3 regions of the Pseudoalteromonas sp. S3178 genome follow, and region 3 is predicted to be linked to each of the others. Evidence: predicted binding sites of a transcription regulator. Region 3 holds the regulator's gene; each other region holds the start of a gene.

Region 1 (5,515 bases), on a different contig from region 3:
AACTTGTGGGCTTAGCCTGTGTATTTCATCAATAAACAGTACATCACCCTCTTCAAGGTTGGTAAGCAGCGCAGCTAAGTCGCCGGCTTTTTCAAGTACAGGGCCTGAGGTTGTTTTAATACTTACGTTAAGCTCATTAGCAACAATGTTCGCAAGCGTTGTTTTACCTAAGCCTGGCGGGCCAAATATTAATAAATGATCGAGCGCTTCGCCTCGGCTACGAGCAGCTTCTATAAATATTTCCATTTGCTGCTTAACATGTGGCTGACCTCGGTAGTCGGCTAACAGTTTTGGCCTTATAGCACGATCGATGGTGTCTTCGTTGGTTTTTTCAGTCGCGTCAATTAAGCGATCCGCTTCAATCATGGGTTACTCACAACATTGATTTTAAAGATTCTTTAATAAGAATCTCAGTAGACATATCTGGTTTACTAACCGATTTTACTGCTTTTTGCGCTTGTGGCAATTTATAACCAAGTGCAACCAATGCTGATACCGCATCATCGGCGGCATTATTAGCAATTGTGGTATCGCTCATAGGCTCAATAACGGCACTGTCGCTAAATGGTGTAAATAAGTCATTGCCCCAATCTTTTAATCGGTCTTTCATCTCAAGTACTAGGCGCTCAGCTGTTTTTTTACCAACACCAGGTAGCTTAACTAAAGAAGTAGCATCTTCGTTATTTACACAGCTCACAAATTGCTTAGCCGACATGCCCGATAATATAGCTAACCCGAGTTTAGGCCCTACTCCGTTAGCTTTTAATAGCTCTCTGAATAGTGCACGTTCAGTTTTATTATTAAATCCAAATAATAACTGTGCATCTTCACGCACTACAAAATGAGTATAAACAATCGCATTTTCGCCAATGTTTGGTAAGTCATAAAAGCAGGTCATTGGCATTTGAACTTCGTAACCTACACCGCTTACTTCTAATAAAATTTCGGGTGGTTGTTTTTCGACTAAAATGCCATTTAAGCGGCCAATCATAATTATTTCCTTAAACGTCCTCTAACGGTTTTGCTTGCGCTACCCGCTAGTTTAATTAAATTTTGTTCTGAGTGAGCATGACAAATAGCAATAGCAAGTGCATCGGCTGCATCAGCCTGAGGCGTACCTGGTAATTTTAAAATATTTTTTACCATATGTTGTACTTGCGATTTATCTGCGCCGCCGTTACCCACCACGGCTTGTTTAATTTGCCTTGCTGAATATTCAAATACCGGTAAATCAGCCATAGAAGCACCTACAATAGCGGCTCCTCGGGCTTGGCCTAGTTTTAAAGCCGAATCGGGATTGTGCGCCATAAATACTTTTTCGATGGCGAAAGTTTCTGGCGAAAATTGCTCAATTAATTGCGTGATCCCTTGGTAAATCATTTTAAGCCTGATAGGAAAAGGATGATCGGCCAATTTTATGCAGCCACTGCCTAAGTAAGTAAACTTAGCGCCTTGATGCGCCACAACACCATAACCGGTTAATCGTGAGCCAGGATCTATCCCTAAAATAATAGCCAAGAAGGGCTCCATTATTGTTATTTTTTAATTATGCTAATAATGCCAGAGCACTGTATAAATTACCAGTAACAAGTAAAAACAAAAACGCCCACAAATTAAGTGGGCGTTTAGTGTTTCAAAGTATAGCTTACGCTAATGCGCGAACTAACCCTTGAGTATTTTGTTTAAGTTTACGGGCAATCATAAAGTAGCCAAGCGCGGCCACAAATACACCACCCGATACAGGCCCTATAAGCCAAATAGCGGGGTGTAATTTACCTGCTAGGTCAAACATTTGCTGCTGCACAATTAAAAGCGCTACATCACTAAATAGTGCCGCAACAAAACCCGCTAAAGCACCCAATAATAAAAACTCATATAACGTCGCATTTTTAATTAAGCGGCCTTTAGCACCCAGCGTTCGCAAAATTACAATTTCTTGCATACGCTCGCCTAAACTTGCCTGTACTTGCGATATAAGCACCAGCGCACCACACAGTACAACTATGGCAAGTACAAACCCAATAGCTAACGACACTTGCTGAATAGTTGATTGAATTTGTTTAACAAAATTATCAACATCAATTGCGGTTATTGTTGGGTAAGTACGTAATAGCTGGCTAAAGTCTCGTTTTTGCTCAGGCTCTATACGCACCGATGAAATATAAGTCGCCGGAAAGTCTTTAAGTACGTCGGGGCTTAAAATTATAAAAAAGTTAGGTTTTAGCGTCGCCCAATTTACTTTGCGAACACTGGTAATTTTAGCGTCAAACGACTGCGCACCAATTAAAAACGTTAAGGTGTCGCCTATTTCAACGTCTAAACGTTCTAACATTGACTCCTCAACCGATGCTTCACCTACTGCACCTTCACCAAACCACTGCCCTTCTATAATTTCGTTTTGAGCTGGTACATCTTTAAGCCACGTTAGGTTTAGCTCACGGCCAATGCCCGAGCGAGCTTCTTCGTCTTTTTTCTCGTTGTCTTGCAGCGATACTTTGCGTGCAACCAACTCGCCATTTACCGCATTTACACGCCCACGAATGGTTGGGTAAAAGTCTGACACCTGAATATCATTTTGCGCTAAATATTCATTTACTGGCTCAAGCTCATTTTGCGTAATATTCACTAAAAAGGCATTAGGCGCATCAGCTGGAAGCTGCGATTGCCAATCAGAAATCATGTCGTTTTTAAGTACAATTAAAAACAACAATAATTTAATCGCTAACGAAAAACTAATAAGCTGCACAGCATTTACGTTTGCACGCTTTTGAATAGACGCAATAGCCAAAGACCAGCTGTTACCCGGTTTTAAACCCAGTTTACGCCCACCGCCAAATATAAGTTTAGACAGTAAAAATAATACACCAATAAGCGCTAAAGTAGACACAAACAAAATAAGGGTAATTTTTATATTGTTACTAAAAAGCCACATTAATAAAAACACCGTTAGCGCACTCATACCTAAATGCATTCGGCTTACGGTTAACTGATCACCTAAATTACGGCGCAGTACTCTAAGCGGTGGGATATCAAATAAATCAAATAACGGCTTAATAGAAAACATAACCGCACATATTACGCCTGTACTTATAGCGATTAACCAGGGTTTAAACCCACCTAAAGGCAGCTCCATTCCCATGCTTTTTGATAAATAGCTTGTTGCGATTTCTTGCAAGCCATAACCGATTAATAAACCGATAGACACGGCCATTGCACACACTAAAAGCAAATGCAGCATGTATATTTTACGTATAGTTGAACGGCTTCCTCCTAGCGTTTTCATCATCGCTACGGGGTCGTACTGGCGCTCACAATACCGTTTTGCCGATACTGCAATTGCCACTGCGGCTAAAATAATACCCAGTAAACCGGCTAGTAGTAAAAAGCTCTCTGCGCGGTTTAAGCTATTTGAAATTGGCGATTGGCGGTCTTTAACACCATACCACTGCTGGTTTTCAGCCATTTGCGGCTTTAGCCATTCATAAAAGCTGTTTATATCGGCTTCATCACCTGCGTAAAGCTGGCGGTAATAAACACGGCTACCAGGCTGAATTACCTCTGTTTTTGGCACATCAGCAATGTTTATTAATACACGACGACTACTCGAAAACACATTAAATGGCGCATCAGGTTCTTCTACAATTACTTTTTCAACATTAAATAGGGCTGCCCCTAGCTCTACTTGTGCGCCTATATCAATATTTAAGCTATAAAAAACTGACTCACTTAACCACACATTGCCAGGTGCAGGCCCGCCCTGGGCAATAACGGTTTCACCCATTAGGCTGTCTTTAACTTTTAGTTGCCCTTTTAACGGGTATTCGTTTGAAGCCGCTTTTACTGAGCTAAACTGCATTTCGTCGTTTGCAAAAAGCATGGTATCAAAATAAACCATTTGTGCTGTTTGCAGGTTTTGCTCTTTTGCTTTAGTAATAAAAGCAGTATCGAGTGTATGAGCACTTGCAAGTACACGGTCGGCGGCTATAAACGCACTACTTTTTTGTGCAATACTTTGTGCGATTCGCTCGGTAACCATAGAAAGCGTAAGTACTGTTAATACAGCAAGCGCAATTGCCGCGCTTATAACCGTAAGCTCGCCACGTCTAAACTCTCGCGCAAATAATTTAAGCGCTAACTTAGCCCACATTTGCAGTATCCTCAGCTTCACTTTTAACAAGTAATCCGGCTTCTATTTGAATAATATGTTCACACTTTTGCGCAAGTGCTTCATCGTGCGTTACTAAAATAAGCGTAGTGCCGTGCTGAGTGTTTAAATCAAATAAAAGTGATTCAATCATTTTGCCGTTTTTACTATCTAAATTAGCCGAAGGCTCATCAGCAAAAAGAATTTTAGGTGTGCCAATAAATGCTCGCGCAATTGCTACACGCTGCTGCTCACCACCAGATAGCTGCGATGGGTAATGATCAACACGGTGGCTAAGCCCTACTTTTTCAAGTAACGCAAGCGCTTGCTCTTTTGCATCGCTTTCGCCTGCAAGCTCTGCCGGCAGCATAACGTTTTCAAGCGCGGTTAAACTTTGCACCAACATAAAAGATTGAAAAACAAAGCCCACTTTTTCCGCTCTAAGTGCTGCGCGCTGCTCTTCGTCTAAGTTATGAAGCGGTGCACCGTCTAAAAATATTTCACCACTGCTTGCTGTATCAAGCCCGGCTAATAAACTAAGCAATGTAGATTTACCCGAACCCGACGTACCAACAACCGCAACCGACTCGCCATGCTTGACATTAAAGCTGATGTCGCTGAGGATGGGCAGCTCGCCTTCAAAGGTAGAGACCACTTTAGACAAACCATTTACTTGAATTATATTTAATTGAGAAAGCGCTGACATATGACTCATTCAATCCTACGTTTTGTATTCATTTTATTTTTAGTTATCAAGCCACTGAGCGCAGCAGCCGACAACACGATTTTAATACTCGGTGACAGTTTAAGCGCAGCCTACGGACTTAAACAAGAACAAGGCTGGGTCAAATTGTTACAAGATAAATACGATGCAGAGCAAAGTAATATCGAATTAATAAATGCCAGTATTAGTGGCGAAACTTCCGGTGGAGCCCTGCGCCGCCTCGATGCTTTGCTTGAGCAATACGAACCTACTCATGTACTTATAGAGCTTGGTGCTAACGACGGCTTACGTGGCTTTCCAGTTAATAAAATGCAAGCTAACTTAACTTCGCTTATCGAAAAAAGCCAAGCTACTAATGCGATGACCGCCTTAATGGAAATTTACATTCCCCCAAATTACGGCCCACGCTACAGTAAAATGTTCACCGACAGTTTTACACAAGTAAGTGAAAATACAAACGCTTACCTTATGGATTTTTTTGTATTAAATATTGCAGGACAAAGCGGTTTAATGCAAAACGACGGATTACACCCTAACAAAAAAGCGCAGCCGTTAATACGCGATGAGATGTATGAGTCGATCAAACAATGGTTAAATAAAGACTAATAACTAACCTTGCGCAATTGCGGCTACCCGCTCTTTTGCGC
Region 2 (5,515 bases), on a different contig from region 3:
CTTGACGCTCGAAGAATCGCATACCACCGTAAATACGGTATTTTAAGCCTTCTTGTAGCATGGCTTCCTCGAGTACACGAGATTGCGCGTTGCTACGGTATAAAATGGCGGCGTCTTGCAATGCATTACCTGCATTTAACCAGCTACGTAATTTGCTGCTTACAAAGCGGGCTTCGTCTAGCTCGTTAAAGGCGGCATAAATCGATATAGGCTCGCCTTCGTTACCATCGGTCCATAAGCTTTTACCCATACGCTCTGAATTGTTTTTTATAAGCGCATTAGATGCTTTTAGAATGGTTGCAGTTGAGCGGTAGTTTTGCTCAAGGCGAATAGTCTCGGCATCAAAGTCAGTTAAAAAACGTTTTATATTTTCTATTTTAGCGCCGCGCCAACCATAAATACTTTGGTCGTCGTCGCCCACAATCATAATGCTTTGTGTATCGCCTGCGAGTAGCTTTAACCATGCGTACTGAATGGTATTGGTATCTTGGAACTCGTCTACCAGCATGTGCGCAAAGCGCTGTTGGTAATGACGAAGTAGTGTAGGGTTATTTTTAAGCACCTCATAGCTACGCAGGAGTATTTCAGCAAAATCGACTAAACCAGCACGGTCACACGCTTCTTGATACGCGGCATATACACGCAGCATCATTTGCTCATTTATATCGTAAGCTTGAATATCTTTAGGGCGAAGTGCTTCGTCTTTCTTAGCGCTTATGTACCAGCCAAATTGTTTAGCTGGCCATTTTTTATCATCAATATTCATTGATTTTAATAAGCGCTTGATCATTCTTAGCTGATCGTCAGAATCTAATATTTGAAAGGCTTCTGGCAGGTTTGCTTCTCGGTGATGAGCGCGCAAAATACGGTGCGATAAGCCATGGAAAGTACCAATCCACATGCCACCGACAGGTGCTTTTAAGGTTTCTTCTACTCGAGAGCGCATTTCTTTAGCGGCTTTATTGGTAAAAGTAACCGCAAAAATACTATAAGCAGAGGCTTGCTCAACCTGCATTAACCACGCAATACGATGAACCAGCACTCGTGTTTTACCAGACCCAGCACCTGCTAATACCAGCATGTTTTGTAGTGGAGCTGCAACGGCATCGCGTTGTTTGTCATTTAAGCCATCGAGTAATTCAGAAACGTCCATCGTTACGCCTTTTCAATCAATAATGAGGGCAGTATAACAGGTGTTTTTGTTAGGCTAAATAAAATACTGTTTTTATGAACAGCTATTCTAAAAATAGTGCCTAAAACCAACTAGCTGGCTAGTTTTTAGCATGTATAAATAACTAAATTTAAGAATAAAAATAATCAAATTGACCTATATTTAGTAAAAAATACTAACGTATTTATTTAGTATTAATTTAACTATCTGATTTTTAAGCTTTAATAAATTGGCATAAAGTGTGATAGTAAGTAAATAACTAAAATTTAAAATTAATTAACTACAGAGGTGAGTATGGCTGATCAAGGTTCTGGCGGTAATGTAATTGCAGCGTTGTGTAATATCTTTTTTCCTGGTTTAGGGCAACTAGTTCAAGGGCGTATTTTATCCGCTATATTTTTTGCGCTAGCGATTATAATTAGTTATGCGCTTATATATGTATTAGTAGGCTTTGTACTTGTGCCAATTATTTACTTATGGTCGATTATAGACGCAGCACGTTACCGTTCGCGAAGTTAGGTATTTAACGTTTTATAAAAATAGCGCCCATTGGCGCTATTTTGCTTTTTAGAGTCGGCGTTTAAGCGAATTTACGGGTATAATCGCGTTATTAGCGTTTAAAAAGTAACAGTTATGGAATATCAATTTATACGTGACCCTATTAGTGGCTTACGCATTAAAATAAGCAGCGAGCACGCAATAATTGGCCGTTGGTTAAATGAAGAGATTGGCAAAGACAAAGTAGCCATGGTGCAAGCGCTTATTACCTCGGTAAAAACAAGCTACGAGCCAGTTACCCTAAAAGGCCAGGAGATCGATTTAATACTCTCTAAAGACGAAGCCTTATTTGAAGCGCATGCCCTGCATCAAGATAGTGAAGATCTAGTAGCCTACCAAGATGATGATTTAATGCTTGAAGAAAACGGCTTAAGCAGTGGCTGTGGCTTTGAAGATTTTATTGATTTAATTGAGTCGTGGTCTGAATTTAGCGGATCAAAGTAAAACCAAATTTATTAAAATAGTGCAGATGCATTACGCTTTTTTTATCTGTACTATTACACTAATCAAAAACGTCAGGAATGAATATGTCTGCCAATTTAAACAAGCTAGTAGTCATGCTAGAAATGCAAAATGCCATGAATACTAAGGTTCATGATCAATGGTTTAGCCAAGGATTTGAATGGTACAGAGCCATTTGGGTCGAATGTGCAGAAATGTTAGATCATTACGGCTGGAAGTGGTGGAAAAAACAAACGCCCGATACAGAGCAAGTAATTTTAGAATTGGTTGATATTTTTCACTTTGGTTTGTCGCTAAGAATAGACGGCACTACAAGTTATGAAGAGTTAGCTAAGCAATTAGAGCAGCAACTTAATGCGCCTGAGCAAGCTGATGACTTTAAACAAACACTTGAAATGTTAGCAGCATCAGCAGTTGCTGATAAAACCTTTAACGCCGCTGCATTTGCAGGCTGTATGGCACAAATGGGCATGGATATAGACGATTTATACCGTGGTTACGTAGGTAAAAATACCTTAAACTTCTTCCGCCAAGATCATGGTTATAAAGATGGTAGCTATATTAAAGTGTGGAACGGCCAAGAAGATAACGAACACTTAGTTGAAGTCGTTAAAAGCCTTGATACCGAACATGCAGATTTTGCAAAGTTAGTATACCAAGGCCTAGAAGCGCGTTACCCAAAAAGCTAATTATATAATAGTGCGGTAGTCGGTTACGTTTAAGTAATCGGCTATTACATTATGTGGTTGCTTACTATCTGGGTTAGCAACCGCAAGTAAATGCTCAATGCCAAATTCTCTGGCGGCATTTAACACCGGTACACTGTCATCTACAAACAGGGTACGTTGTTTATTAAACCCTAAATCTTTTTGTACCTGATACCATAAACTTTGCTGCTCTTTACTCACTCCGTATTGGTGAGTCGACACCACACCATCTAAATAATTATCTATGGCGGTATGCTCAAATTTAAGCATTACGTTTTCTGGGTGAGCGTTAGTTAACAGTATGAGCTCTTTACCTGCTTTTTTTAGCTCTGTTAAAAAGTGAGGTACATCTTCACGCACTTTGATTAAATGCTGAGTTTGACGCTTTAATTCCATTATTGGTAATTTTAGTTGCTCTTCCCAATAATCTAAGCAATACCACTGTATTTGTCCGCTTACTGCTTGATAACGTTTATGTATGTCAGCTTTGGCTTCATCAAGGGTTATATTGCGAGTAAGTGCAACTTGCTCAGGAACAACATTAAGCCAAAAATGACTATCGAAATGTAAATCGAGTAATGTTCCGTCCATATCGAGTAAAACTGTATCGATTTTTGACCAATTTAGCATGGGCTTTTCCTTGTGAAAAGTTTATGATTAAGCACAACTGCCATGATAGCAAAATAACGCCAATGACACAGAAAAAGCACCCAACTCCACCCCAAATTATCAGCAATGATGTCGTCGCTAAAAGCCGCCTATTCACTGTTGAATCTTTAGAGCTTAAATTTTCTAATAATGAAGAACGTCAGTACGAGCGTATTCGCGGCGGTGGCCGAGGTGCAGTGATGATTGTGCCTATTACTGCTGATAACGAAATGCTATTGGTGCGTGAGTATTGTGCTGGTACAAACGACTATCAGTTAGGGTTTCCTAAAGGGTTAATAGACCCGGGCGAAACACCTCAGCAAGCTGCAAACAGAGAGCTTAAAGAAGAAGTTGGCTTTGGCGCTGAGTTTTTTGAACCACTAAAAGTGGTGTCTATGGCGCCAAGTTATTTTAATGCCACTATGCATATTTTGTTTGCCAAGCAGCTATACCCACAAACTTTGCCAGGTGACGAGCCAGAGCCATTGGTGGTTGTTAAGTGGCCATTAACAGATTGGCAGTCATTATTAGAGCAAGAAGATTTTACCGAAGCACGCAGCGTTGCAGCTTTGCTATTATTAAATAAGTATTTAGCGTCTGGAGCTGCCAATGAATAAATTATTAGAGCCATGTATTGAATTAGCTGAGTGTGCTGGTGATGCCATTATGTCGATTTATAAAAAAGACGATATTGGCAAGCAAGAAAAATCGGATAACACACCAGTAACCAAGGCAGATCTTGCTGCTAACGATGTACTTGTTGCTGGTTTAAAAGCCCTAGCGCCTGATATTCCTATTATGTCGGAAGAAACACCTATTCCTGCTTTAGCAGACAGACAGCATTGGCAGCGCTATTGGTTACTAGATCCTATGGATGGCACCGGTGAATTTATTTTAGAAAGTGGTGATTTTGCCGTAAATATTGCGCTTATTGAAAATAATCACCCGGTATTGGGAGTGATTCATTGGCCAGCAAAAGGTATTACTTATTTTGCGTCAGCAAGTAATGGGGCATTTAAGCGTGAAAATGGCAACGACACTAAAATGTCGGTGGCAACGCCTGACAACTTAACGCTTGCAGTTAGTCGTAGGCAAAAAATTGAGGCAGTAAGTCAGTACTTAAATACCCAATTTGCCACTATCGCCGTTGGCTCGTGTTCGTTAAAGGCGTGCATTGTTGCAGAGGGGAAAGCCGATTGCTTTTTAAGAATCGGCCCAACTGGTGAGTGGGATACCGGTGCATCGCAGGTTATTGTAGAAGAGGCGGGCGGTTGTATTACCGATGCTGAGTTTAACCCTCTTACTTATAACCAGCGAGAGAGCACAGAAAACCCAGATTTTATTGTTATGGGACACCCCGATTGGGAGTTTCAAAAAATGATAAGTCCGCATCAAAGGTAGACGCTAAAGCATGCTTTGATTGCTTTTTGTTCGGTTGAACGCAATTAAGTAGTTAAAGCCTTGCATTATAAGTTTATTCCTATATTATAGCGCTCTCTTCGAAACAGGCTCGTGATTAACACGAAACTATTTCAAAGAAATTACAGGCGCGGGATGGAGCAGCCTGGTAGCTCGTCGGGCTCATAACCCGAAGGTCGTCGGTTCAAATCCGGCTCCCGCAACCAATTTTTATATAAATTTGGTTACTGTAAAACTCTAACTTAAGAGATTAAATTAAGTAGTCGATAGACTCTAAATATACAGGCGCGGGATGGAGCAGCCTGGTAGCTCGTCGGGCTCATAACCCGAAGGTCGTCGGTTCAAATCCGGCTCCCGCAACCAATCTTTTTATAAAGATTGGCAGCCACGTTGTAATGTAAGCAACGCTAAATAAGTATGCATATTTCAGGCGCGGGATGGAGCAGCCTGGTAGCTCGTCGGGCTCATAACCCGAAGGTCGTCGGTTCAAATCCGGCTCCCGCAACCACTGAAATAAAAAGTTAGAATGAATCGGCACTCTATATGAGTG
Region 3 (5,515 bases):
AAAACGGGTGAATTCTTCACTCGATGCCGAAAAACAAATACAACAAGCCACAAAGGCTAAAATAAATTTAAGCATATCCATCACATACGTGAACTACAGGAGGCGCTAGTTTAAAGCCTTGAAATTAAAATATAAACCTATTTAAAAATCCTTTTAAGCCTTAAATTTTGCAAAAGTAGCAACATGCCGCATAAACAAAATAGCACGCTGGTGGCTGCAAAGCTGATGAGTAACGGGTTGTTAAAATCTTCTCGCTCGTCGTAATCCATTATGTGCAGCATCCAAAAAAAGTCGAATATACGCCATAGAGTACTGCGAACAGTAATTACTTTGCCGTTAATTGCATTTAAATACAGCGTAGTATTAAAGGTGTCGTTAAATTGTACTTGCCACACATTTTTTTTGTATCCGACCTCTCGAGTACCTTGTTTTAAAAGCGTTGTACTAATTGGCTTAGCGTTGATTAGTAAATGAGCCTGCGCATTAGCGGTAATTTGTATTTTAGTAGGTGGTTCAAAAGGGCGCCCCGTTAAACCATTAAAGCTTTGCTGTTCGGTATTATTGATAACAGTAATAAGGGGAGTAGTTAAAAAGTTTTCAAATAGTATTTGAGTGGGATTAGCCACTTGTGAAGTAATATTATCGAGTGATGCGGGGTAGTCGGCTTGTGCAAATGGGTTTGTAAGTGTGCGCTTGGCAAGGTGTTTACCATGCACATATTCAAGTGGAATAGCGCTCATAACTAGGCCGCCTAAAAGCCAAGCCAAAATTTGTAAGGCAAGTAAATAGCCCAGCCACTTATGTAATTTGCGTGCACGCTTAAATATTTTTTTGCTCATATTTATCTTCTTATTATTTTTAGCGTTAGTTTATTATAGCTTCCCACGCTTTTGCTGCGGCATTTTGTCGCAGTTTTTCATAAGTTTATAAATATGAGGCTTTAATGACATCAATAGATTTTAGTTAATTTTAGCTTTCACGCAGGGCATTTATTAACTCTTGTTTGCTCATTTTAGAGCGCCCGCTAATACCAACCTCTTTTGCCTTATCGTATAACTGCTTTTTTGTGCGTTGCTCATACTGAGAGGCTTTGCCGCCTTTTACCGCTGTTTTATGGGTATTACTATTGGCAATACGTGCGGCTTTTTGTTTACTCATGCCCTCATCGCGAAGTGCATCGTACTGATCGTCGTTTTTAATTTGTGGACCATGATCTACCATTTTAATGCTCCTTAAAAATCGTTACTTACACAATGTGTGTATTAATTTCATTGTTTAATTGTAAAACTAAGCGATTAAGCCAGCTTAATTAAAACGAGCAAGTTAGGTGCCAAAAGCGCTAAAAAGTGTATTTATGAAGATAAAGCAAGGATTACTGCTTTGTTAATTTGGTATAAAAGTAAAACTGCGTTAAAGTTTGCGATGAAACTATAAGAGGGTAAAAAGCAGACAATGTCGGAAATTCAATTTTTAAATGTAGATCTAGAGCTTGAGTCTAAACATGATATTAGCGCCTTAGTGGCAGACTTAAAGAAAAACGCGACGGTTTTGCATTATGATAAAGACGAATATCGTCAACTTGCGCGTATTGAAGCCTCAGGTGAAATATCAACACCAGATAAAGCTATTAACCACTTGTGCGAGCTTATTGAGTCGTGTTCACGTAACGCGCTTAAGCAATGGCTAAGCTGCTCGCGAAGAACGTTTGATATTGGCTTTGAATCGGGCACGTCACCTAAGTGTTTTAACCAAGCCCTACATGCAGACACACTGCTACGTATATCTGCGATTGGTGCAGGTATGGAAATTACTATTTATCCTATCGAAAAATAAAAAGAAGTAATTACCTGCGCTCTACAACTGCTGCGGTCATTTTTGATACGCAGCATAGCTCATTGCGACTATTTGTTATTTTTATTTCCCACACAGAACTACGTTTACCTATATGAAAAGCCTTAGCGGTTGCAGTTAAAGTACCATTGCGAGATGCTTTTAAATGGCTTGCGCTAATTTCCTGCCCTACACAATAAAATTTTGTAAAGTCGACAACAAAATTAGCAGCATAGCTTGCTACTGTTTCAGCAAGTACTACATTTGCACCACCGTGAACCATACCCATAGGATTATGATGTTCAGGTATAGCAGGCATAGTGGCAACTAGGTAATCATCACCAATTTCTGTGACTTCAATGCCCATGGTTTTCATTAATGTGCCTTGGCCGTCAATGCCTTCTTCTAACTGTTTGCAAAGCTCTAAAGTGATGGGGTGGTGCCAAATACTCATAATTACTCCTTTGAATTAAAACCAAGTTTATAGCACTTTATAAATGTGAATTTTATAAATACCTAAAATGTACACATATGCTTTTAGTTTAGCTATTTTAAAGCACAATTTAAATTTGCGATTTTTATTTAACTGTATATACTCACAGTTAAATGTACTGTATGGAAAACCAGTTGTATGCGACCATTAACGAAACGCCAAGCTCAAATACTAGAACTCATTAAAGTTTTTATTAAAGACACTGGTATGCCTCCTACACGTGCCGAAATAGCGCAAACATTAGGTTTTAAAAGTGCTAATGCAGCAGAAGAGCACTTAAAAGCACTGGCAAAAAAAGGTGCTATTAAAATGAAGCCAGGCGCCAGCCGTGGAATTCAATTAATTGAAGAAGAAGAGCCAGAGCAGTTAGGCCTACCACTTATAGGGCGTGTTGCTGCAGGTTCTCCTATTTTGGCGCAAGAACATGTTGAGAGCCACTGCAAAATAGATCCTTTAATGTTTAAACCTGCCGCCGATTTTTTACTTCGTGTAAATGGCATGAGTATGAAAGATATTGGTATTATGGATGGTGATTTACTGGCTGTACATCGCACTCAAACCGCTGAAAACGGTCAAGTTGTGGTTGCGCGAGTTGATGAAGATGTAACCGTAAAACGCCTAGAAAAAGCAGGCCGCAAAGTATTATTACACGCCGAAAACGAAGAGTTTACGCCAATAGAAGTAGACCTTGAAAATGAGTCTTTTAATATTGAAGGCTTAGCAGTAGGTGTAATTAGAAACGCCGATTGGATGTAATTTCTAGCCTATATTAGATAGTAAATTTATAAATGCGCACTTTTTAGTGTGCATTTTTGTTTTAAAAACCCACCTTTTAGCAATACTAAAGCAGTCATAAAGTTATCTAAGCTGTAAACTTTTTTGCACTCGTACCTAACTCTTCTTTTATGTGATACACCCCCTATTTTAGCTCGTTTTTTGATTATTAAATTGTATTTATGTTGGTGTAATTAAGGCTCATTTTAAAATATAACTTGTTTGTTTTTTATACTAAAACTTGCTTGTTGTACGTTTTTTAGCTAATTATTAATTTGCTGGGCTAACAATAACTCACAGCTTTTAGTTTTGAGAACACACAATATACACAAACTCTTTGTTGGCACAGCAATACCAATTAAAACAAATAAGATTGGTTAAATAATAAAAATAACGAATAGGCGTTTAAGCCGTATGCCTCTTCGCTTTGCACTCGCAATAGCATCAAAGGAGCCGTCACATGGGTAAACTGACCTCTACCTTGTGGCTTGTATTGATTGTTTTTCCGCAGCATGTAATGGCAAATAGCCAATACAATATGCGCAAAGGCGTAACCGATATAAGCAATAATGTATATCAGCTACACATGACCATATTTTTAATATGTTGTGTGATTGGGGTGATAGTGTTCGCAATTATGTTTTGGGCACTGATTCATCACCGTAAATCTAAAGGGGCAGTACCTGCCCAATTTCATGAAAGTACTAAAGTAGAAATACTTTGGACTGCCATTCCATTTGTTATCTTAATTGCCATGGCAATCCCTGCCACTAAAACACTTATTGCAATGGAAGATGCCAGCAAAGCTGATTTAACCATTAAAATTACTGGTTCGCAGTGGAAGTGGCATTACGAATACATGGGTGAGGATGTCGCGTTTTACTCAATTTTATCTACCCCTCAAGATGAAATAGCCAACCTTGCAGATAAAAATCCAAATTATTTGCTTGAAGTTGATAAGCCATTAGTGCTGCCAATTAATCAAAAAGTACGTTTTTTAATCACCTCGGATGACGTTATTCACTCTTGGTGGGTACCTGATTTTGCTGTTAAAAAAGACGCCAACCCCGGCTTCATAAACGAAACATGGAGCAACATTAACGAAGAAGGTATTTACCGAGGACAGTGCGCTGAGCTGTGCGGTAAAGATCATGGCTTTATGCCAGTGGTGGTCGAGGCAAAATCACAGGAAGATTTTAACGCTTGGCTTGCTGATGCAAAACAAGCAAAGCAAAAAGCGGCATTAGCCGATGCTGCTCTGCTTGATCAAACGTTGCCTAAAGAAGAGTTAATGACTTTAGGCGAGCAAGTGTATATGGCAAGTTGCGCTGCGTGTCATCAGCCAACGGGTATGGGGTTACCAGGCGTATTTCCTGCACTGAAAGGCAGTCCCATTGTGCTTGGTGATATAAAAGATCATATAGATGTTGTGATCCATGGTCGCCCTGGTACTGCAATGCAAGCTTTTGCTAAACAACTATCAATAAAACAACTTGCTGCAGTCATTACCTACAAACGCAATGCGTGGGGTAACGATACGGGTGATGTAATTCAACCTAGTGAAATTCAGGCAGCACTTGATGCTGATGGGGAGGCGAACTAATGAGTAGCATAGTAGAACAATCTAACGCCAATGAAGCTCACCACGGTCATCATCCTGCAAAAGGCTTTAAGCGCTGGTTATATACAACCAATCATAAAGATATTGGCAGCTTATATTTAATTTTTTCGCTGACTATGTTTTTAATTGGCGGCGCTATGGCTATGGTCATTAGGGCCGAATTATTCCAACCTGGGTTACAACTAGTTGAGCCTCATTTTTTTAATCAAATGACCACTGTACATGGCTTGATTATGGTATTTGGTGCGGTTATGCCAGCCTTTACCGGCCTTGCTAACTGGATGGTGCCATTAATGATTGGTGCGCCAGATATGGCATTACCAAGAATGAATAACTGGAGCTTTTGGATATTACCCTTCGCATTTTTAATCCTGCTAGCTTCTTTATTTATGCCTGGCGGTGGCCCTGCATTCGGCTGGACTTTTTACGCTCCACTTTCAACCACTTACAGTAACGATAATACTGCGTTGTTTGTATTTGCCGTTCATATTATGGGTATCAGCTCAATTATGGGCGCAATCAATGTAATTGTGACCATAGTTAATTTGCGTGCTCCGGGTATGACATGGATGAAGCTTCCGTTATTCGTGTGGACATGGCTAATAACTGCATTTTTGTTAATTGCTGTTATGCCTGTACTTGCGGGAGCTGTGACCATGGTACTCACAGATAAATACTTTGCTACTAGCTTTTTTGATGCGGCCGGCGGTGGCGACCCGGTTATGTTTCAGCACATATTTTGGTTTTTTGGTCACCCTGAAGTATACATCATGATTTTGCCAGCTTTTGGCATTATA

What was found. Region 3 encodes LexA, which represses DNA repair genes until DNA is damaged. Its sites were predicted from a motif close to TACTGTATNNNNATACAGTA; they were not measured.
Region 1: the regulator LexA is predicted to act here: its motif matches at 1,567-1,586, upstream of ruvC (crossover junction endodeoxyribonuclease RuvC).
Region 2: the regulator LexA is predicted to act here: its motif matches at 1,218-1,237, upstream of uvrD (DNA helicase II).

What each region holds. Positions count from the first base shown of each region.
Region 1 is NZ_PNCW01000017.1:28,851-34,365, reverse strand. Features, by position in the region: gene ruvB (Holliday junction branch migration DNA helicase RuvB) at 1-366, opposite strand, end outside; gene ruvA (Holliday junction branch migration protein RuvA) at 374-991, opposite strand; gene ruvC (crossover junction endodeoxyribonuclease RuvC) at 994-1,518, opposite strand; gene CWC11_RS04270 (ABC transporter permease) at 1,646-4,147, opposite strand; gene CWC11_RS04265 (ABC transporter ATP-binding protein) at 4,137-4,850, opposite strand; gene CWC11_RS04260 (arylesterase) at 4,851-5,474, shown strand.
Region 2 is NZ_PNCW01000002.1:8,533-14,047, reverse strand. Features, by position in the region: gene uvrD (DNA helicase II) at 1-1,153, opposite strand, end outside; gene CWC11_RS00230 (hypothetical protein) at 1,466-1,690, shown strand; gene CWC11_RS00225 (YacL family protein) at 1,805-2,173, shown strand; gene CWC11_RS00220 (dUTP diphosphatase) at 2,257-2,880, shown strand; gene yrfG (GMP/IMP nucleotidase) at 2,881-3,528, opposite strand; gene nudE (ADP compounds hydrolase NudE) at 3,591-4,163, shown strand; gene cysQ (3'(2'),5'-bisphosphate nucleotidase CysQ) at 4,156-4,947, shown strand; tRNA gene CWC11_RS00200 (tRNA-Met) at 5,095-5,171, shown strand; tRNA gene CWC11_RS00195 (tRNA-Met) at 5,252-5,328, shown strand; tRNA gene CWC11_RS00190 (tRNA-Met) at 5,397-5,473, shown strand.
Region 3 is NZ_PNCW01000040.1:33,308-38,822, forward strand. Features, by position in the region: gene CWC11_RS12710 (endonuclease) at 1-81, opposite strand, end outside; gene CWC11_RS12715 (hypothetical protein) at 138-839, opposite strand; gene CWC11_RS12720 (DUF7218 family protein) at 970-1,221, opposite strand; gene CWC11_RS12725 (hypothetical protein) at 1,453-1,833, shown strand; gene CWC11_RS12730 (PaaI family thioesterase) at 1,844-2,284, opposite strand; gene lexA (transcriptional repressor LexA) at 2,462-3,079, shown strand; gene coxB (cytochrome c oxidase subunit II) at 3,558-4,700, shown strand; gene ctaD (cytochrome c oxidase subunit I) at 4,700-5,515, shown strand, end outside.